Regions from separate parts of the Bilifractor sp. HCP3S3_D3 genome, predicted to be linked through region 1. Evidence: riboswitches for the same ligand, from Rfam matches in the RefSeq annotation. Region 1 holds a riboswitch; each other region holds the start of a gene.

Region 1 (5,737 bases):
TTGTCACCAGAGGAAAGCTGGAGATGTACAATAAAGCCGGAAAACCGCTTCCGGAAAGATGGGCTCTCGACGCCAACGGTAATCCGTGCAGCGACGCGCCGACCGTTCTGTCCAATATCGTAGCAAAGAAGGGCGGCGGCATCATGCCGCTTGGTGGAAATGATCCTCTGACCGGAAGCCACAAGGGTTACGGATGGGGCATGGTCTGCGAAATCCTCAGTTCCATCCTCTCAAACGGCGTGAACTCGGATCAGTGCTGCACCTTCAAGGATAAAACCGGAATCTGCCATGGCTTCATCGCGATCAATCCCGCCTTCTTCGGAGATGCGGAAGCCATCAAGAAGAACTTCTCCGATTACCTTCAGAGACTTCGTGAGAGCCCGAAGGCAGAAGGTCAGGAACAGATCTATACGCATGGAGAAAAAGAAATTTTTGCAGAAAAAGACAGAAGAGAAAACGGTATTCCGGTAAACGACAATACCATGGTAGAGCTCAGCAACCTCTGCTCCTACCTGCACATGGACTTCAGCAAATACTTTGAGGGATATCAGGTCAACAAAGATTCCAAATTCTTCGCCGGCAATTACTGATTTCCTTTACAGCAATGCCTCCGGAGTGGTAACCTGTTCCGGAAGGCATATTGCGGCTGGACAAATTCTGTACGGTAACGGTTTCCACACAATAACCATTAATTTGACGATAACCAATATTTTTGTACAGCAGCAATTCTTATTCGGTAACAATTTCAATTCATATTCATAAATTCATATTCATATATGGAGGATAATCAAATGGATTACGCAAAGGAATCCCTGAAAAAGCACTATGAGTGGAAGGGTAAAATTGAAATCAAGCTGAGAGCTGAAGTAGACAGCGCCGAGGCGCTGAGCCTTGCATACACCCCGGGTGTTGCGCAGCCCTGTCTTGAGATCCAGAAGGATATCAATAAAAGTTACGAGCTGACCAGAAGATGGAACACCGTCGCAGTTGTAACAGACGGCTCCGCAGTACTCGGCCTGGGCGACATCGGACCGGAGGCAGGAATGCCGGTTATGGAAGGAAAATGCGCGCTCTTCAAAGCTTTCGGCGATGTAGACGCAATCCCGATCTGTGTAAAAACACATGATGTAGACGAGATCGTAAAGACCGTTTCTCTCATTTCCGGATCCTTCGGCGGCATCAACCTCGAGGACATCGCTGCTCCGAGATGCTTTGAGATCGAAGAGAAGCTGAAGAAGTGCACCGATATTCCGATTTTCCATGATGACCAGCATGGAACCGCGGTTATCACCCTTGCAGGCCTGATGAATGCGCTCAAAGTTGTCGGCAAGAACATCGAGGATATCAAGATCGTCACATCCGGTGCCGGCGCTGCCGGAATCGCTATCATCAAGCTTCTGATCTCCATGGGTCTCAAGAATGTTATCATGACTGACCGCAAGGGCGCAATCTATGAGGGCCGTGAAGGACTGAACCCGGTCAAGGAAGAGATGGCGAAGATCACAAACCGCTCACATGAGTCCGGCACTCTGGCAGACGTCATCAAGGGAGCTGATGTATTTATCGGTGTTTCCGCACCCGGCACACTGACTCAGGATATGGTTCGCAGCATGGCAAAGGATCCGATCATTTTTGCGTGCGCAAACCCGGTACCGGAAATTTATCCGGATGACGCAAAGGCTGCAGGCGCAGCAGTTGTATCGACCGGAAGAAGTGACTTCCCGAACCAGATCAACAACGTTCTCTGCTTCCCGGGCATCTTCCGCGGAGCTCTGGATGTACGCGCATCCGACATCAATGACGAGATGAAGATCGCCGCTGCAAAGGCAATCGCCGGCCTTGTCTCCGACAAGGAGCTTTCCGCAGATTACATTCTTCCGAAGGCATTTGATCCGAGAGTAAAGACTGCCGTTGCCGAAGCTGTCGCTAAGGCAGCCCGTGAGAGCGGAGTCGCAAGAATCTGAATATAATATTTTGACACAAATATTCTGACACAGTCAGAAAGGCTGCCGCAGCTTGTTTTCCTGTACGGATCACATCGCTGCGGCAGCCTTTTTTTACGCGAACAGTGAGCCGCAGCCGAATGTGAAGTATTCGTGTGCGGCGAGCGTCGCGATAGCGAGATAAAACTCGCGCAGCGTGTTTTATCTCTTTGCATTTTTCACGCTGTGTACTTTTGACTTTCCAGGGAGCATTTCTCCACCTTCTTACAATACATCCGTCAAAGCCACTCGCATCACGTATTTACAGCTTATCACGCTGTATTTTCTGGCAGACTATTACACCGCGCCCTTCCGCCTTATCACACGGTATTCTGCCAGCCTGCTGCATCGCGTCGTTCCAGCTCACATAGGATTCGTCAGCAATCCCCCGGATTCTGTCCCAGTCCTTTTCATAGCTGCTCTCGAACATCGCAACGGTATAATACCCGGCACCTGAAGCGGTTTCCAGACAATAGGCAGCATCCTCAAACACCGCCACATCGGACGGCAGGAGAGAGGTGCCTGTCTCATCGGCCATTTTCTCCCTGCAGAAATCATAGATGTCCGGATCCCGCTTTCCCCTGCCGATTTCCTCACAGCTCACAAAAAAGTCAAAATATTCCAGAATTCCGTTCCGCCGGAAACACGCCCTGGAAAGCGCGGTGTCATTTGCCGTTGCGACGCACATGCGCACACCCCGTTCCCGGAGGCTTCGGAGATAAGCGGCGGCTCCCTCCTTCAGCGGAATGTCCTCCTCGTAGTGCTTTCGTATCAGAGCGAACATTTCTTCCATCACTTCTCCGGGCGTTTTCGCAAGACTGTATCTGTGAATGAAATACGCCGAGCTTTCGGACATTGTCATGGTTTCGATCGGCGCAAGATCCTCCCGGGATGCATGAATGCCCAGACCGCCGAGATAATCCTCCGCGAGATGATCCCAGTACCGCATCGAATCCGCCAGCGTGCCGTCCACATCAAAAATCGCGTACTTTTTCCGCATTTCTCTGTTCCTCCTGACACCGGATGCCCTGATCCACCTTCTCCGGAGTCATATTGAAGACGGCATCGATCAGATCTGTGCGGAAGGTGGCGTTTCCGGTTCCCTTCTCCAGACGCTTCTGTTCCGCGATCTCTCCCGCAAGGCCCATCACCGTCATTGCACTCACGACAGCGCGGAAGGAATTCTCTCTGTCGGCACCGCAGAACGCTCCGATCAGCGAAGTAAGCATGCATCCGCTTCCGGTAATCCGTGCCATCGTTGCGCACCCATTATGGAGAATCACTGTCTGTTCTCCGTCAGTCACGATATCTGTCTCTCCGGATACGGCTATGACGCTTCGGATCCGCAGAGCCAGTTTTTCGGCCATCACAATACTCTTCTCGAGATTATCTGCGGTAATCTCATCCTCCGCGCTGACATCCACGCCCCTCCCGGTTTTCGCCTCAAGGCCTCCTGTCTCAATCGCACGGATCTCAGAGGCATTTCCCCGGATTGCGGTAAAATGGACCGTCTCCAGAAGCTCCCGGATGCTGTACCGCCGCAGCGTTGTGCTGCCGGCAGCGACCGGATCCAGAACAACCGGGATTCCCAGCTCATTCGCATGCTGTCCGGCAATGATCATGCTGTCTACCGATTCAATCGCTCCGAGATTGCAGACAAGGGCATTCATTCCCTCCACTCCCTCGCGGACCTCGCGAACATCCATCGTCATCGCCGGTGTTCCTCCTGCCGCAAGAATGATATTCGCGCAGTCATTGACCGTGACAAAATTTGTGATACACTGCACCGCAGGCTTCGTTTCCTGCACTTTTCGAAGAGATTCTCCATACTCCATCTGTTATGATTCCTTCCATAAAATGCTTCATCATTTTTTCAGTGGACTTCCCGGCCGCGGAAAATTTTTCATTTGTTCAGCTGCGCCTGCATCTTCGGCAGCGCCTTGGATCGCTTCAGCACCAGGAGAACCGCAATGGCGAGGGTTGCCCCCATCGCAGATGCTGGGCCGTAGTAGGGGATAAGATAAAAAATCGCGTATTTAATGTGAAGTGCCAGGTTGAAAATCACGCTTGCCAGTACCGCGCTGATGAATCCGGTTCCGATGACTTCTCCGACCCATGCTGCCCAGAGCTTATGCGTTTTTCTATACAGAATACCGGAAAGCAGGGCACCAAAAATCGCGCCGATCACAGCCTGAAAATCACAGCCGACCAGAGCCACCCGCATGCAGCCCGTCAGAAGAGCTGCGATGAAATTGTACCACGGGCCCAGAAAAACCGCCCCCATAACGTTGCAGAAGTGCTGAAACGGAGCCATGTGCGGAAACCATACAAAGGTATTCAGCACAAATCCGAGACATGCAAGCATCGCTGTAAATACCATTTTCTTCAGAGACAGCTTTCCTGCCCGTGACCCTTCCGGAAGCGGGGCAGCAGCAGAAGCTGCATTCTTTGCAGAAACCGTGGTTGTGTTCCATTTGTTTTTCATGATCATATCCCTTCCTTTTTAAGATTTAAAGAAATTGATGACGCGCCGGCTGATTGTCACTATGATCACCGGTCCGGACGCGAAACGAGATAAAACACGCTGTGCGAGTTTTATCTCGCTATCGCGACGCTTGCCGCACACGAATACTTCGCATTCGGCTGCGGCTCACTGTTCGCGTAAAAAAAACAGACTGCCAAACGACAGTCTGCATAAATACGCATAATCACAGCGATGCTCCCTACGTTGGCATTATCCAAATCAGGTTAATGGGTCGACAGCTGAAATCCGTCCTCTCAGCCCGATGCATCGGGCTCCCCAGTCTGTTTCTCTTGATTTTTCTAAAGCGTTCTGCTTTAACAGGCCTATTATAACACAATCCATTCAGAAAGTGCACACCAAATGTCAATCTATTGTTTCTGACCGCCAAATGTCAATCTACTGTTTCTGAACTGAGCAATTTTGATATTTCAGAACGTGTGCAGAAAAGCTTTGACGAGACAGATGTAGTTATTAAAGTAAATGGACATTAATCAGGGGCTTAGCCGCTCTTTTATTTTCTCTTCGGTCCGATACTCTGAGGGTGTCCGTTTGTAGTAGTGCTTGAAGCTCTTTCGGAAGCTGTATACAGAGGAGAAGCCGACTTCTTCTGCAATGGACTCGATGGATTTATCTGTCGTCTTAAGTAGATTTTTGGCTTCTGCCATCCGGATGTAATCTAAATTCTCTTGATATCCCTTACCCGTAAATTTGATGAGCAATCGCCGTGTCTGCCGTTCACTGTATCCAAAGAATTTGGCTAAGGATGAGAGTGAAATCTCCTTGTAGTGCTGTTGCATGTAACTCAGAATCATGGCTATGTCATAATTCTTTTCGGTGGGATCGTTATTGATCAGTTCGGAAGTAGAAGCATATTTGTTCATCAGTCTGGAGAAAAGGAGGGAGATAGATGCCTTTTTCTCCAGTTCCGTGTACTTTCGATAAGACGGATCCGTCTGAAGAAGATTAATTGTCAGGCTTTGGATAAGTGGATCACGTCCGGTGTGAAAAAGAATAAAGGTATCATTTACGTAATGAGAAAGGACATTAGTGAAAAAATGATGCAGAATATCATTTTCATAGGTATGATTAGAAAAAATCTCCCAGAAAGTAGAACTTCTGACCAGGATATTCACAAGAACGCAATCATCGTTGTAGGAAGAAAGAGCGTGTCTTGAGCCTAATCCCAGAATGACCAAGTCTCCCTGTTTCAGATCAAAAACGCTGTTGTCCG
Region 2 (5,737 bases), on a different contig from region 1:
CACCAAAAAGATGATTCCGGCAGCCATCAGCCACACACCAAACATCCCGCCGGGAATGCCGCCCGGTCCCGCATGAAATCCGAAAATATCCGTGTCTCTGCCGGAAACGATATCATAATTCAAAATTCCGTTGCAAAATCCGGATAACGCTCCTCCGCCTGATCTGCTGTAAGATCCTCCGATCGCCAGCGAAAGAAGAAGTCCGGCAAGAACAGCTTTCCAGTAATTGCCCCTGAATACCTCTTTTGACCGGTTTTTTAATCCGATCCTAGTCCACATACTGCTCCTCCTTTTCTGTGCTGCGGCAAATATTGCAGTATATTCCAACATCCGCGGCAGCCCTGTGGCAGCTTCCGCCTCGCGGCGAAATCTGTAACCATGATTCTCAACCTTAAGTATACAGAATCCAGTGCCGGTAGGAAAGCATTTTCTTTTTTATTCATGCGACAGAAAAAAAACAGGGATTTCACAGAACCTCTGTCCGGTGCTGCCGGCTGCTGACCTTAAGTCAGCCCCAGGATAACGGCAGGCTTGTGAAATCCCCGCATAATATCCTCTGATCAGAGGATATCGATATATTAGAGAATATCGATATATTCTCCCGCCAGCGCTTTATTCATGCTCCGCACCGCGCAGAACTTTCCGCACATGGAGCAGGTGTCACTGTGATCATCCTCTGGCGCCCGGCTGTCCCGAATGGACTTCGCAGTATTCGGATCAAGCGCCTCCTTGAACTGAGCATCCCAGTCAAGCTTCCGCCTTGCATCCGCCATCCGATCGTCCTGTTCCCGCGCACCCGGAATGCCCTTGGCGATATCTGCCGCGTGAGCCGCGATCCGGCTCGCTATTATTCCCTGACGTACATCGTCTATGTTCGGAAGCGCAAGATGCTCCGCCGGTGTCACATAACAGAGAAAAGCAGCGCCGCTCATCGCCGCAATCGCCCCGCCGATCGCAGCTGTGATGTGGTCGTAGCCTGGCGCGATATCTGTTACCAGAGGTCCGAGTACGTAGAAGGGCGCTCCCTTGCAGATGGTCTGCTGAACCTTCATGTTTGCGGCGATCTGATCCATCGGCACATGGCCTGGTCCTTCCACCATGACCTGGACATCCCGGTCCCACGCCCTCTGCGTCAACTCACCAAGCCTGAGCAGCTCGCCAATCTGACAGCTGTCCGTCGCGTCCGCAAGGCATCCCGGCCGGCAGGCATCACCGAGGCTGATGGTCACATCATGCTCCCGGCAGATCTCCAGAATCTCATCATAATATTCGTAGAAGGGATTTTCGTTGCCGGTCATCGCCATCCACGCGAATACCAGACTTCCTCCTCGGCTGACTATGTTCATTTTCCTCCTGCCGGCCTTGATTTCCTCAATCGTCTTTCTGGTGATCCCACAGTGCAGCGTCACGAAGTCCACACCGTCCTCTGCGTGCAGACGCACGACATCCACAAAATCCTTTGCACAGAGGGTCGCAAGATCCCTCTGATAATGAATCACGGAATCATAAATCGGAACCGTGCCGATCATCGCCGGACATTCACTGGTCAACTTTCTGCGGAACGGCTGGGTGTTGCCATGACTGGAAAGATCCATGATTGCTTCAGCGCCGAGATCGACGGCACTGAGAACCTTCTTCATCTCCACATCATAATCCTTCACATCACGGCTGATACCGAGATTTACATTAATTTTCGTCTTCAGCATACTGCCGATGCCGTTCGGATCAAGCCCCTTGTGCGCCGGATTCGCTGGGATAACCACCTTTCCCTCTGCTACCCAGTTCCGGATTTCCTCCTCCGTTCTTCTCTCTTTCCCTGCCACAGCCTTCATCTCCGGAGTGACGATCCCTTTTCTCGCCGCCTCCATCTGCGTATGATACTCTCTCATCTGTAACCTTGTCCTTCCTTTCGAATTCTCTAAAATAGAATAAAGTCACTGGCGCTTTTCGCGTGTGACGCTCCTGTCTGCGGTTTCGAAGAGCTGTTCTGGTATAATACTATATAAACTGCGGATTTCTCCGTGCTTCGTGGTTTCGAAGAGCTTATACACAAAAAAAGACGATACCCAAATGGATACCGCCTAACAGACTACATAAAAAACACCAGTGCTCGCACTTCCCTACGTTGGCATTATCCAAATCAGGTTCTCGGGTCGTATCTCATGTGATACCTCTCAGCCTTCCGGCTCCCCATGTTTTTCTATTCTATTGTTCTGTGCCGGCCCGGATGTTTCCCTGAAGCCAGGAGCAATGAGCCTCACAATGGGTTCATGATAACACATTCCCTTATTTTCATCAAGCGTACTTTTGCGCGGAAAATCAACCATTTTCAAAATTCTTTTTGATAGCCGATCTGGATTAACGACTTCCGGCACTTAGTCATACATATGCCTGTTATCTCTATTGACAACACTCAAAATCGCTAAAGGCGCATTTCATTCAGGCATTTTTCCTCAATGCAAAGTGGGGATAACCGAGAATTTTCTCCCGGTAATAACCGGTCATTGAATACACGACTTCGCGGTTCTCCACGATGCTCTTCCCCAGAACACGAAGTACAAGTCCATAACGATCAAGCAGAGACAATCCGAACCGGACCTCCTCGGAACCGGTGAATTTCTGATTCAGAAAATTTCTCAGTTCCTCCAGCATAGCCTCGTCGACACCTTCATCAATGATGACAGCGGAATTGTAGTTCATGGATCCCTCAAAGCATCCGATTTCATGCATATGATCCTCTTCCGGGTTGACGAGCAGAAAGTCATGGAACAGAAGCCGACCATCCATCCGGATATCGGTCTTCAGCCCGATATCCCGGTACTGGAATGGTTCCTCGTCCTCCGACCACCCGGCAGTCAGACCGTCGGTCATAATCAGTCTGGATCCCGAAGCCATCTGGATCTCCGTGTTCTGACGAAATCTTGCCCTGGCATATGGAATCGTCTCATCAATATAATACTCCAGGAAGGAATCCTTTCCGATCTTCACCCGATTGTTCTGACTCGTCAGTCTTCCCCCGTCGCACTTGTAGATATAGTTCGGGGTCTGTGTCGTCACAATCGCATGACACTGTTCCTCAAGCGAAACCTTCTGAAGGTACGTCTCCCCCTCGGTAAAACCGCCGCCGGTGCTGATCAGAAAGTAATAGGGAACGTCGCCTGCAGCCGGAATATTCCCGGAAATCCTGGAATTTCCCCTGCGATAGGTCGACTGTGCCACAGTTCTCCCATTTCGGTTTGTAAATCCGAGGCGGATTTCTCCGTCAAATTGACTTTTCATTCAAGGTCCTCCAGAAGACAATCCTTCTTCAGCCACCGCACAACATCCTCGAGACCTTCGTCCGTTTTCAGATTCGTAAACACAAAGGTACCGTCTCCGCGAAACTTTCGGGACGTCTCCCGCATGTTCTCCAGATTTGCTCCGACATAGGGCGCGAGATCGATCTTGTTGATGATAAACAAATCCGACTTGATCATTCCCTGTCCTGCCTTTGCCGGGATTTTCTCGCCCTCCGCGCAGTCAATGATGTAAATGGAAAAATCTACCAGCTCGGGGCTGAAGGTTGCCGCGAGGTTATCGCCTCCGCTCTCAATGAACATCAGATCGAGGGTGTGGTTGAAACGCTTCTCCAGCTTCTCCACCGCCGCAAAATTCATGGACGCATCCTCACGGATCGCCGTGTGCGGGCATCCGCCGGTCTCCACCCCGATGATTCTGTCTGCATCCAGTACAGAATGGGATACCATATACTCAGCGTCCCACTTCGTATAGATATCATTGGTGATAACCGCCATGCTGTATTCATCCTTAAGCCTTCTGGTAAGCCTCTCGATCAGCTGCGTTTTTCCGGATCCTACCGGACCTCCGACTCCGATTCTTACTGCCCGTTTCATGATTCATTGTCCTTTCTCTGTGATGCGCTGCCGGATCATATTCCTGTCAGATGATTCCGGTATCCTGATTCTCTGATTCACTGCTCCTCGAATTCCTGCTTCTCGCATATACTACGACATGAACAATCTCGCTTCCTGTGTCTCGTGACAGATCTGCGCCAGTTCGAGACCGGGAATGTTCGCCCCCAGATATTCCTCATCCAGATCCGACGTTCGGTCATAAAGATCCGTGATCAGGAGCATGACGTCATGCAAAATCACCTGTCCTTCTCTCTGACCGAGGGGGACGGAGCGGACCGCGTTCTGCACAAGCGTGGAAGCCACACTGTAGCCGTACAGCTCAAAAGCATCCCGGCAGTCAATTCCCTTTTCATGGGCAAAAACAGAAAAAACGATCGCGGGGCTGCCGAAGTATTCGTCCTCATCCATCATCTCCGCGTATCGGTTTAAAAATGCATATCTGTCCCCGTAAATTTTCCGGATCAGCGCCGCCATCTGTACAGCGATCATCCGGCTTCCCTCGCGCGTCTCTCTTGCTGCCACGGACCGGTTGATGATGTCATCGTATCTCAGAAGCTCCTCCTCACGTCCCTCATCCAGAGCGCGGCTGCATAAAATGACCAGCAGTCCCTCTCCATAGCGGTACTGAGAGCGGAAATAGTTCTCCAACCACTCCCGAAACTGCGGCGCCTTACGGATGACCCGCCTCGACAGATAATTTTCCATTCCGAAGGAGTGATTAAAGGTACCGATCGGAAAGGTCGAATCACAGATCTGAAATGCCTCCAGCAACTCTTTTTTCATTCTGCTATTGTCCTCTCTGCAATATCTAATAAAAACTCTGCTGCATCCGGTCTGCAAAAGGCAGAGATACTGTAAAGCCTTGCCTTTCAAGCAAGCCCGGGCAGAAACCTTTAATGCTCTTCCGCGTGGTGCGCATGTGTATGCGCGCCCGGCGTCAGGTTTGCGTACTGCATGGGTTTGTCCAGCTGCACTTTCTCCACGGTAAACTCTGTTCCGTTATCCTTCAGCGTCTTCAGCACAACCGGATCCATCAGAAGCGTAATCCTGCCGTCTCTGATCTGCACCGGCTTATGCAGGTTGCCGAGCATATGCGCTGTTTTTCCCATTTCATCCATATCTGAGGGAGTAATCACGATCACCTCATCCGGAATGACACTCAGTACAAGAAGTTTTCCCGGCTCCAGCATAAAGGCAGATCCGTTCTCCAGCTTCTGTGATTCATCCCCAAGCCGGATTCCATAGTCACGCCCGTGATCAGAGGTTACCCGCAGGATTGATTTCAGAAGATCATCACTCTTCACCAGAGCGGTCTCCACATGCCAGGATGCCAGATCCGGAATATCCTGGATATTCCCGTATACTTCTGTCAAAATCATGATTCTATACAGCTCCTCTCTGTCAGACTGTCCAGCTGTAACCGAGGCATGACGCATATTACGGGCGATGTCTCCCTGTCATAGTGTCCGCCCATATAGGGAAACCGGTTCCTGCGATTGCCCCAATATCCGTCTGATCATCATCGTCACAGCGTCCTCCCATATATGGAGATCGGTCCGGCTGTCATTACCGACAGTCCGGACCGCCCCATGCCGGCACATATCACGCCGGAATATCATACCTGTTTCTGTACTTCTCAGAAGAAGTAGTACCGCTGTGCCAGTGAAATGGTATCTACCGGCTCACAGCTGATCAGCTCGTCATCAATTGTCACATTGAAGGTCTGCGGATCAATCCTGATCGTCTTCGGCGCATAATTGTTCAGCTTCATATCTCTCTTTGTGAGATTGCGCGTGTTATGAACCGGGAGAACAATCTTGTTC
Region 3 (5,737 bases), on a different contig from region 1:
TCATACAGATAGATCTTATCCCCTTCTCCGCTGCAGACGACGTAGTTTTTTTCCGGATAGACATGGACACAGTCCGTGGAATATACAAGCCTTGCACTTTTCAGTACCGGAGCAGCGTCCGGTCGAATACTGGTCTTAATATCCATTAAAGGAGAGAGCCGGTTGGCGATCATCCACATACTTAGTTTCATGATATTGTTTCCTTCATTATTTTTTATCCTCAATTATGAGTATAACATTTCTGCTGTTTCACAGCAAAAAATCAAAAACGTAAATTTGATATTTTGGCTTTTGGCTGTTTCATAGCACAAAAGTCAAAACTGTGAATTCGGTATTTTTTATCTTTCTGTTGTTTTACGGCACAAAATTCAAAGCCGTAAATTCGGTATTCTTGTGCTGACATGCTCTGTCCCGGAAAGGTTTATTTCTCTAGAATATTAACCATGAACAAGAATTTCGGTTTTCTGCAGTCCGGAAAGGTGCGCGCGGTTCCGGAAAAATGGAAGAAGACCGAACCTGATTAATTGCGGTGCGGCGAATTTACACGTATAGCAGTGTCGTTTATGCAGGACAGGAGGATTTACAAGGAAAATTTACAAGGAGGATAAAAGATGGAAGAAAAAAAGGTACGTGGCCCACAGCTTGCGGCGATCATGACACTGTATTTTGTCTCAATGGCGATCACGGTTGTGACCCCCGCTATGGCAACTTTTATGGAACACTGGCCGGACAAGGCAGAGTATATTTCCTATATTTCAACGCTCCCGACCTTATTCATCGTGATCGGCACATTTCTTGCCGGGGCGATAATGGGGAGAAAGATCAGGTACAGGACGCTTGCGATCATTGCGTCAGTCATTGCGCTGATCGGAGGCGTGGCGCCGGCGTTTTTTGACAATTTTGAGCTTACGCTGGTCTGCCGCGCGGTCATGGGTTTCGGAGCAGGTCTCATGGCGCCGCTCGGCAATGCGCTGATCGTTGGCTTGTATAAAGGACAGAAACAGGCAAGCATTCTGGGATATGGTACGCTGTTTATGAATGCCGGAGGAATTGTCCTGCAGATGTTGGGAGGATTCCTGGCAGGTACGGGTGAGAGAGGCTGGCAGATGGTATTCTGGGGGCATGCGCTCCTTATTGTTGCCGTGATCATGGCATTTTTCCTTCCGGAGCCGCCGGTGGAAGAGGTCGTTTCGAACAGTGGGAAAAAGGAGTCTGTCGGAAAAAAGGTGTATGTGATCGCAGCACTGATCTTTTTCTACAATCTGTTCGCGTTTCCGATCATGCTGAATATGTCGACGCTGTTTGTGCAGAGAAATGCCGGTGGTCCTGCAGTGGCAGCCACATCCCTCTCCCTGTACACAGTTGCCGGAGTGGCTGCCGGTTTCACCTTCGGTTTTCTGTTTAAGGCAGTAAAGAGGTTTGTAATTACTCTGGGGATGGCTCTGTGCGGAGTTGGTTTTCTGCTGGTCTTCGCCGGACACAGCATGATCGTCATGACCATAGGTCTTATTGTTGTGGGATTCGGATTTTCGACCTTCTTCCCCGCATTCATGACATGGATGGGCATGGTGACACCACCGAGCACGGTAGCAATGGCATCTTCTCTTATCCTTGCATGCATGAATCTGGGAGGATTTGTGGCTTCACCGTATAATTCGCTTCTGATGCGGATCTTTGGTGAGGATCATTTTATTCTTCCGATGATTGTGATCGCAATTGTATTCGATCTTGTGGCGGCAGTCATCTTTGTTTTTGCGAGTCCGTTCAAGAAGGAAAATACATAAGACAGAAAATACATAAGAAAGAAAAGAAGGACAGGAACGACGGGAAGAATAGATATAATCAGCCGGCGCAGGAACAGAGTTTTTGACGAAATTGAATGCGTATATTTTTCAAATTGAGAAGCTTACAGGTTGAGGAAAAGAGGAATAGATATGATTGGAAAATATATGAAAAGGGCATCAGAGAGAGATTATTCCAGGAACTGGGCACAGCCGGGTACATTTCCGTGGCTGATTCAGCAGCCGAAACCGCCGATCAGCGGGAGGCCGGTATCCGTGCGGGACAATTACATCCGTGCGGTCAAGGGAGAACAACCGTACTGGATTCCGTGCTATTTCTTTGAATCGAATACCATATGGCCGGACGCCATAGAGGAACATCCGGTTCCGGAGGTGAGCGGATATGACTGGTGGGGCGTATACTGGGAGATGGTCGACAGTATTAACGGTATGATTACCAAACCGGGAACCAGAACCATATCGGATTTTTCGAAGTGGAAGGAAGAACTGGAATGGCCGGATATCTCCGGGGTCGATTTTGAAGCGGACGGGAAGAAGATTCAGAAGGATCTGGATCCGGATCGTGTGCATATATACCAGTGTACGGAAGGCATTTTTGAGAGACTTCACGAGCTGATTCCGTTTGCGGAGTCATTGATGGCATTTTATGAGGAACCGGAGCTTCTGGCGGACTTCTTTGACAAAATGGCGGACTACAAGATCGAGACAACGCAGAAGGTATTCGATTATTACGGGCGCGTGGACGGCGTTCTGTATCACGATGACTGGGGCACCGAGCGCGCAGGCTTTTTCTCGAACAAGATGTTCGATGAGCAGCTTCTGCCTTATGAGAAAAAATTCCTGCATGATTTCGTAAAAAAGAATGGTCGGTTTGTAGAGCTGCACTCTTGTGGCAAGAACGGCCAGTATCTCCCGGAAATGATCGAAATGGGAGTGGATTACTGGAATCCGCAGCATCGTGCCAATGATTACGATGAATTGTTTGATCAGTGGAATACGAAAATGAGCTTCGCCTTTGATATTGATATACCACACGGGGCGGATGAGAAAGAAATCCGGAGAATTGTGCGTGATTTCGTGGATCATTACGGAGAAAACGGCAGAATCCTGGCGAGCGTAATGACGGATATGACAGATCCGAAACAGACGGACATCGCGAGGGACGAGCTCTACCACTATTCCCTGGAATACTACAACAGGCTTTATCACAGAGAGGGCTGAAGATATCCCTGCTGCAGCTGGCATATATATGATGACTGCAGCAGGGATACTCATGACGACTGGCTCCGGAAATTTCTGTCGGTATTATTTCGTATGATGTTTTGAAACTTTTTTGTCGATACTCAGAATCTCCTGTTCCGGGTTGTATACCACCTTGATGTATGCGGAGACAGACGGTGCGCCGGCGCGGATTGCGACATGCTGGCATTCCTTTACCACGTCCATCAGCTGGTCGTAGCTGTCTCCTTCGATGGCGGTCTCGAAAGGCCCCACATAATAGCTGAGGCCGGTGCTCTTGATGTAGGCGATAACCTCATCTACAATCCGGATCAGCTCTTCATCGTTGTCCACATCTGGTAATGTCTGAATGGCTACACTTGCCTTCATTTCTTTTTTCCTCCTTTTCCCTTTTCAACATCTTCGTATTCAACAGCCAACAAGGAAATCGCGCGCCGCAGGTGGATTTCTGCGTCTGTCGGCATAAAAAATGCAGCAGCACCGGAATGAATCAGGCACTGCTGTATCAAGGATGAAGAGCGGGTTTTCTACGGAAAAATCCTATGATTCTCTTTACGCTTCCTACGCTGGCATGATCCAGATCAGGTATAAGGGTCACAGACAACATCTGTATCTCAGTCCTTTCCGGCGGACTCCCCTGCTGTATTTCTATATTTTAGTCACTTTATTTTTCAGTGTCAATCCTGTGGCGGGTTAAAACAGCAAAGCAAAGGCAGCAAAGGATACCAAAGTTAATTGTTGATTTTGCCCGCCTGCCGCAGATTTAAAATGGAATCCTGCATCTTCGGTGGTATAATGTGCAGGTATGAGTTTGAAAGCGGGTTTGGGATATGACGAAGGATATGACGAAAGGGCCGATTCTAAAGACCCTGATACTGTTTACAATTCCCCTGGTTCTGGGAACGCTTCTTCAGCTTACTTATAATGCGGCAGACAGCATGATTGTGGGACGGTTTGTCGGAAAAACAGCGCTCGCGGCAGTGGGTACGACAAATCCTCTGGTTACCCTGGTTCTGCTTTTCACAAACGGGATCTGTCTCGGGGCGGGAATACTGGTAAGCACGCTGTATGGAGCGGGAAAGAAGGAGGAGCTGCAGAGACAGGTAAGTACGGGAATGATCTCAGGGTGCGTTTTCTCCGTGGCAGTCGCGGCTGTGATGTTTGTGGCAGCGAAGCCGCTTCTGATGGCGCTGCAGGTGGAGGCGGTCATTCTTCCGGAGGGAGTCTTCTATCTGAGGATCATACTGTTCGGCATGTTCTTCAGTTTTATCTATAATTATCTGGCCAGTATGCTGCGGGCGATGGGTGACAGCGTCTCTCCGCTGATTTTTCTCGGCGGAAGTGCGGTACTGAATATTCTCGGGGATCTTTTTTTTATCGCGTTACTTCACATGGGAGTGGAAGGCGCCGCGATCAGTACGGTGATCTGTGAGGCCCTCAGTGCGGTTCTTTGTTATTTCTATATTCAGAGGAAGGTTCCGGAGCTTCGTCTTGGAAAAAAATGGCTGATCTTTGACTGGTCGATGCTGAAGAAAACCCTTGCGTTCGGTTTTGTGAGTGCGCTCCAGCAGAGCACGGTTCAGATGGGAAAGATTGGAACCCAGACCATCGTAAATACGCTCGGGGTAAACGCGACGGCGGCTTTCAACGCAACGAACCGGGTGGATGATTTTGCAACGATTCCCCAGCAGAATATCGCGCACGCCATGACTTCGGTGATGGCGCAGAACGTCGGAGCGGGGAATGCGTCGCGGGTGAAGCGGACATATCGTGCCGGAATGTATTGCGAGCTCGTTTATGGCGTGGTGATCGGTGCTGTGGTGTTTTTGGCGGCAGGGCCGCTGACCAGGCTGTTTACTTCGGATCCTGAGGTCATCGCGGAAGGGCAGCGCTATATGCGGCTCATTGCGGTCATGTATCCGGTTCCCGCGTTCACAAACGGACTTCAGGGATATTTCCGGGGAACGGGGGACTTGAAGGTCACGTTATATTCCAGTCTGATCAACATGGGAGTCCGGGTCGCATCGGAAATACCGATGGTGTTCGTGTGGCACTGGGGTTTCATCTCGATTCCATGGTCGTATCTTTTCGGATGGATCGCGATGAGCATATTTGAGCTTCCATTCCTGATCCGGCGTCTTCGCCGGATGGGAAAGAGGCCGACAAACGAGAAAGCGGAGACAGAGTAAGGAGCCACAGCGTCAGAAAAAACCGCGGCGCGGGAAAACCGCAGCGCAGGTAACAGCCGCGGTCGTGGGGAAGGAAATCGTGCGACAGAAAAACCGCTGCGCGGATCAAATGTTACGACTCAGGGAAAATGCGCGGTGCGGACCAGATGTTGTGACGCAGGAGAAAGGCCGCTGTGTGGGAGGAAGCCGCAGCTCGGGATGAGGTCATGATACAGGACGAAGCCGAGAGAGGCACCGGGCGTATCGGTGACCGGTGGAGAGTGAATATGGGTACAATTTTTTACATTATGGGAAAGAGCGCAAGCGGGAAGGATCACATATACACCGCGCTGCTTGCCCGGTCGGAGCTGAATCTGAAGCCGATCGTGCTGTATACCACAAGGCCGATGCGGCAGGGAGAAGAGAACGGCAGAGAATATTATTTTTCAGACGAGAGGCATCTGGCGGAACTGAGAAAAGCCGGGCGGATCATTGAGGAACGCTGTTATCAGACGGTCAGCGGACCGT
Region 4 (5,737 bases), on a different contig from region 1:
ACATCAGTCCCATGGAAAAAGTCCCCGCAGCGCCGGCTATGGCAGGATTCTTCATATCCCGGCGCAAATCTTCCGGATACAGAAGAGCCTTCAGAACCAGCAGCACCAGAAGCGCCACGGATACCAGCTCCATGAGAATCCACACAAGATTCGAATAGCTCTTCAGAAAATTCCCAAATGCCGCAAAACCCAGCATCACTCCTGCTATCGGAACCGGCACTCTCCTGATCATGCTCTTCATGCGTCCCTTCCTCCAGAAAAAATACACCTGCCGCTCATTATGTTACGAAACCACAGCCGGAGCTTCTCCTAATGCCAGCCCACAGCCGCAGTTCCTCATAACGCCACTTCACTGCCGCAGTTCCTCATAATACCGGCTCTCAGCCACGTTTTTGCATTACATTTCTGCATTTATTATATTTCCTATCAACTAAATATGATTTTGAATTATACAGGAACATTCCGGCAATATCAACGAAAAAGAAAGCTCATTCGTGTTGCTCATTCCTGCTGCCTTCGAAACGAGATAAAACACGCTGCGCGAGTTTTATCTCGCTATCGCGACGCTCGCCGCACACGAATACTTCGCATTCGGCTGCGGCTCACTATTCGCGTAAATCACGGCCAGTCTCTTACACACGCTTCGCGTGTAACGATCCTGTCTGCGTTTTTGAGGAGCTGATGCGATACCTGGCCATATGTTCAGAATCTTCAAGCGAACAAGGAAGGCCGCCACGCAACAGTTTGCGCAGCGGCCTTCTTCTACATATCTTCCGTATCGTATTATATATTTTCAGTATTCTATATCTGCCATATTTTATATCTGCAGTATTCCATATCTGCCGTATCCCACTATCTGGTTCCCCAGACGTTTACAATCACACACCCGATGATAATCAGCACGATTCCAAAGACGCCGACACCGGTCAGCTTCTGACGGAACAGCAGATAGCCGATGACATTTGTGGCGATCAGTCCCACTCCGCACCAGATTGCGTAGGCGACGCCCACGTTCATACGATCCATGACGTGAGAAAAGGTGTAGTAACACACACAATAACACGCGATACAGATAATTGACGGTAACGGCCGGGTAAAGTGATGCGTATACTTCAGGAGCGACGTTGCCGCCACCTCCGAAGCGATCAGTACTGTCAGCAGAAAAACAGTCATTTTGATTCCTCCTGCATGTTCACTTACACGGATGCTGTCTCATACTGCGACCGACCGGGAATTCCTGCGCTGCATCATCCACGGACATTCCGGCCTTCAGCGTCTCATACTGCGACCGTCCGGAAATTCCCACACACGCACCGTCTCAATGCCTCGCCCGTGCCTTATGCCACGCTCTGTCTCGAATTACCTCCCGCAAGCGCCATCCCTCTGACCCTTATCATCGCCTTATTCACGGCCGGTATGAGAAGCAGCACAATGGTGAGGCCGCACTCCACGAAGATGTAGATCGCATTGTAGGCAAGGGAGTATCCGATCGCCGACATTCCGTATTCATTGCCATAGCTTCCAAAGAAAATGTAGCCTGAAAGAACCGCGAAGAAATACCTGCCGACAACTCCAAGCAGATAGCCCTTGATCAGTCCGTGCTTCGCCCCGGAAAACACACCGGAGAGCCCGAGAGCCGTAAACGCAAACACATAATCCACCAGCATCTGCGGCAGAGAAATAATATAGGGATCAACGATCAGCTGGAGAAGACCGTAGGCAAGACCTGCAAACAGCCCTGTCCCAAGGCCGTACCAATATCCCACAAGCGATATCAGCAGCATGGAAAAGAAGGTTATGCTGCCGCCCATCGGCAGATGAAACAGCTTGATCATGGATGCGACCGTCGCAAGCGCGATTGCCATCGCCGAGAACACAAGCTTTCTCGTACCGAGTACACCCTTCTGGTCCGGTTTCCGGATCAGGCAGACCAGAAGCAGTGCCAGAATGATCACGGCAATCACCGCAATGTAGCCGACCTGCGTCAGCTGGTATACTCCGTCACTTCCAAGAGTAGCAAATACAGACATAATATAATCCTCCTCACAGTTGTCTGCGGGAGGATTTCACTTTTCAAAGCTACGGAACTCTCAGAAACATTCATTTCTTTGATCACACAGCCTGCATTCAGACTCAGCTTCCCTACGCCGGCATTAACCGGATCAGGTCATCAGGGTCAGCCGCATGCACGGCACTCTCAGCTTCCGCTCCCCCAGCAGTTTTTCTTTGTATTTACAGTATAGCAGATAAAGCAAAACCGTCAATTCATTTTCCTGCTGATTCAGTGACCCGCGAAGTGTTCCTTCGCGAATTCCATATCCTGCACCAGCTCCGCAGCCCCAAGATAATTGCCCTTCCGGTCTCTTACGGCAAGATAGTTCACCAGCATGGTTCTTCCGTTTTTCTCCATCCATACCGGTACACTGTCCCTGCTTCCGTCCCGGAAGCTGTCCAGAATACTGCGGACCATGGGCTCTACCTTTGGCGGATGGCAGGAAAAGACCTCCCGGTCAATGGCCATTCCCGCACGCTTGAAGACCTTCGGTCCCTCATTGAAGTAGCGGTTGATGTTGTCCGCATCAATAAAACTGATCTCCATCGGTATGGTGTTCAGCAGTGCTGTAAGCTGCGGAACCGTCATATGTCCGCCCGGCATCACAACCTCGCCCTGGGAGAGGCCAGGCTTTTCTGCCTTTTTCTCTGCGTTCAGAGCCTGCTCCGCTTCTTCCCAGTCCGTAAAGGACTGACCGAGGATCTCCGTATAATCTCCGGAGTCCCGGTACACCGAATACCAGTCTTCCGCCGTGAAATTCACCGCGCAGATCGGGAAGAGAATATTATTTTCTTTGTAAATCATTTCCTCCGCCCGGTCAAGCACCGCCGACAGCCGGCCGTACCAGTCGTCGTCGTGATCTTCATCCTTTGAAAGCGCACTGATCTCGTCGCGGATCTCATCATCCACGGTCCACATGACATCTGACGGGCCGGAGATATCATAACGCACCTTCAGATGCGGATAGAGCAGATCTCCTTTCTTCGCGTAGTGAACTGCAATCTCGCGAAGCTGTGACATAAGCCTGTCGTCCGCACTCTTTCCGGCGACAGCCTCACGCGCACGGAGAAGAAGCGTCTCGATTGCCTGATTCTCCCTCTCAAAGAGATTCAGCGGATGGCCCGGAACCGACGCGAGCGAAGCCGCCAGCTCTTTGCGGTCGCCCGGATCCGCAGCTGCCGTTGAGGTCATCTCCGCTATACGAGAGAAGTCTGCTGTCCTCTGCTCAGCGACAGAAGCACCGGCTCTCTTCTTCTCTACAGCAGAGGAAACTCCTGTCGCCCCTGCTGCAACAGAGGAATCTCCGGCCTTCCCTGCTGCAACAGAGGAGTCTCCGATCTTCTTCATAAGAGAATCCTCTACCGCCTTCTCCGCATTGGCGATCTTCTCTTCTCTTGTCGCACCGTGGAAAAGCGCGGAATGTACATCGCAGAGCTTCTGCACCTCCTCAAGAGGAGTCCCGGATTTCAGAAGATCCTGCTCCGCTCTCATGATTTCGGAGGCATCAACATCACGGAAATTTTTCACAAAATCGGCTCTTACTGCTTCAAGGTCCTCACCGCTGCCGAGTCTTCTCAGGTAGCTCTTGAGAAGTTCGTTGCGCTCCTCAGTCATGCCGCCTTCTGTCTGCGCCGCCGCCCGGCTCACACTGCCGCCTTCTGCCTGCGCCGCCTCCCGGCTCACACTGCCACCATCTGCCTGCGCCGCCTCCCGGCTCACACTGTCACCGGCTGCCTGTGCGTCCTTTGCTTCCTCCCAGGGCATTTTCAGCTCCGGCATTTCTCCCTCGATCTCAAAGCCGTGCGTCATGAGTGCCATGACCACATCCATCATCGAGATATTTTTCATCTTCGCGCCCTTCGGAATCGTCATGATTCTTCCGACAGAACCGAGCATTCCCTTTTTCGTGATCTCCCGGAATCCGACGCCGGAAAGGATGTCTCTCAGCTCCGGGTACTCCTGCACCAGTTCATACACAGATTTGTTAAAGTCAATCTTCTTTGCCATATCTCTGCTTACTCCAATACTCATATATATGTACAAGTTCAGACTCAGTTGTCAGTAAACGTCGGTCAGTCAAGTGTCAGCAGCAATGCCATCTTGAACTTCTCCGAGGCCTTCACAAAATGACGTCCTCCCTTAGCAAAATGAAAGTTCTCGCCGGCTTTGATTTTGTGCTCTTTTCCCTCATATCCGATGATTCCCTCTCCGTCCAGCGCAAAAACAATCGCTTCTCCCGGAGCCGCGTGCTCGGAAAGACCCGTTCCCTTATCAAATGACATCACTACAAATTTCATTTTATCGTTGTGGACAACATCCATATTCACAATCCTGCCCGCCTGATAAGGAACCACCTCTGCCAGCTGAAATACCTCACCCGCCTTAATTGTATTGTTCATAATATCCTCCTTCCGAATTAAAATCTCCGTGTAAACCACGCCCTTCTGCGTGCGCATTCCCATCGGGGTATCTGTCAGAGTCACGATAGCCCCGCCGGCATTCAGTTCCCTGATAAATCCTTCTCTTCCATATACTTCCATGCTTCCATCCGCCACCAGAATCAGCTTATAGCTGGAATAAATTTCAGCACTGATATCTGTACCGGCCGCTAATGAAAAGTATGTGATAGAATTGGTACCGCTGTACACTTCCCTTGAGATGGTGCATCCCGGAACCGGATTGTTATCTTTTGCAATAGAAAAAACGTCTCCAACTTTTTCTTTCATTTTCTTCACCATCCTTTCCGATACAACACGAGCATACACAAAGGAATCAAAAAAATCCGTATCCCAGGATACGGATCAAACATTTTTCTCTTTACCAAAACATATTTGCCAAAACATATGCCGCCTTATATCCCTGTTGCATTAGCTACGGGGATATAAGACGGCCATTATTTTTCTGAAAGGTATCAGATACCTATGCTATTAAAACCGGATTCATCTTCACAGATTCCTCAGACAGGTCTGCAGCATATTTCCCACCGTATCCGCGAAAAGATCCAGCTTCCGGATCCTCGCGAAATGCCTGCCGTAGATATGCTGCACTGCCGGAAGACTTTTTTCATCGCCGGTAAAAACGCACAGAACGGTAATGCCCTGCATCCTTGCCCGATGCACCTCCGCGGCGGTATCCTCCACACCGGTTGTGCCCGCATAATCCTTGTATGAACCCGCCGAGGTCCGCACCTTGATGGCGTCGTTCGGCTTTCCGTCAGACAGGACAATCAGCAGCCGGTGATCGGCATCATTTTTTTCGATCATTCCCGCGGCGAGGCGGATCGCCAGACCGTCCCGGTTGGCCCCCGTCGTAAAATACCGGAAGATGTTCCGGTTCTTCTTCACTTCATGGTAATCACGGAACAGGTTTACAACGGTATATCCATTCATCGAGCAAAACGAATACACTCTGACCGGGATTCCGCATCGCGTAAGACTCTCCGCGATCATATAGCCCTGCGCCGCGACAACCGGCTGCCGGTGTACCTGCGAGGTAGACGCGTCCAGCAGAATATCGACCGAAAGATTGCCGCTGTCCCCGGGAAGTACCTTCCGGAAGATACGGTCGTCATCCAATTCAAGCCCGCGCCAGATCAAAGACGCATCGAGCCTCCCCGAATTCGACTTCACCACCTGATTGTCCATGTGCATCAGCATGGAATTCCGAATCCGATTCGTCAGGCGG

Evidence for each region. A riboswitch is a leader RNA that binds a small molecule or an ion and turns the genes downstream of it on or off. The one in region 1 is predicted to bind thiamine pyrophosphate.
Region 2: it holds a riboswitch for thiamine pyrophosphate, as region 1 does, so the genes downstream of both, thiC (phosphomethylpyrimidine synthase ThiC) here and thiW (energy coupling factor transporter S component ThiW) in region 1, are expected to answer to the same signal.
Region 3: it holds a riboswitch for thiamine pyrophosphate, as region 1 does, so the genes downstream of both, ACTNDI_RS12475 (thiamine-binding protein) here and thiW (energy coupling factor transporter S component ThiW) in region 1, are expected to answer to the same signal.
Region 4: it holds a riboswitch for thiamine pyrophosphate, as region 1 does, so the genes downstream of both, ACTNDI_RS03835 (energy-coupled thiamine transporter ThiT) here and thiW (energy coupling factor transporter S component ThiW) in region 1, are expected to answer to the same signal.

Annotation. Positions count from the first base shown of each region.
Region 1 is NZ_JBQHWP010000010.1:5,821-11,557, reverse strand. It holds gene ACTNDI_RS07360 (Ldh family oxidoreductase) at 1-590, shown strand, start outside; gene ACTNDI_RS07355 (NAD(P)-dependent malic enzyme) at 792-1,964, shown strand; gene ACTNDI_RS07350 (HAD family hydrolase) at 2,245-2,982, opposite strand; gene thiM (hydroxyethylthiazole kinase) at 2,957-3,817, opposite strand; gene thiW (energy coupling factor transporter S component ThiW) at 3,886-4,467, opposite strand; TPP riboswitch at 4,686-4,795, opposite strand; gene ACTNDI_RS07335 (AraC family transcriptional regulator) at 4,998-5,737, opposite strand, start outside.
Region 2 is NZ_JBQHWP010000016.1:47,816-53,552, forward strand. It holds gene ACTNDI_RS10395 (DUF975 family protein) at 1-279, opposite strand, end outside; gene thiC (phosphomethylpyrimidine synthase ThiC) at 579-1,889, opposite strand; TPP riboswitch at 2,101-2,203, opposite strand; gene ACTNDI_RS10405 (urease accessory protein UreD) at 2,440-3,279, opposite strand; gene ureG (urease accessory protein UreG) at 3,276-3,893, opposite strand; gene ACTNDI_RS10415 (urease accessory protein UreF) at 4,005-4,697, opposite strand; gene ACTNDI_RS10420 (urease accessory protein UreE) at 4,808-5,293, opposite strand; gene ureC (urease subunit alpha) at 5,551-5,737, opposite strand, start outside.
Region 3 is NZ_JBQHWP010000025.1:10,104-15,840, reverse strand. It holds gene ACTNDI_RS12490 (PucR family transcriptional regulator) at 1-191, opposite strand, end outside; gene ACTNDI_RS12485 (MFS transporter) at 612-1,784, shown strand; gene ACTNDI_RS12480 (uroporphyrinogen decarboxylase family protein) at 1,935-3,023, shown strand; gene ACTNDI_RS12475 (thiamine-binding protein) at 3,108-3,410, opposite strand; TPP riboswitch at 3,583-3,690, opposite strand; gene ACTNDI_RS12470 (MATE family efflux transporter) at 3,872-5,230, shown strand; gene ACTNDI_RS12465 (guanylate kinase) at 5,497-5,737, shown strand, end outside.
Region 4 is NZ_JBQHWP010000004.1:142,029-147,765, reverse strand. It holds gene ACTNDI_RS03845 (TDT family transporter) at 1-241, opposite strand, end outside; gene ACTNDI_RS03840 (DMT family transporter) at 853-1,173, opposite strand; gene ACTNDI_RS03835 (energy-coupled thiamine transporter ThiT) at 1,338-2,030, opposite strand; TPP riboswitch at 2,123-2,224, opposite strand; gene ACTNDI_RS03830 (DUF438 domain-containing protein) at 2,282-4,060, opposite strand; gene ACTNDI_RS03825 (cupin domain-containing protein) at 4,126-4,779, opposite strand; gene ACTNDI_RS03820 (hypothetical protein) at 4,999-5,737, opposite strand, start outside.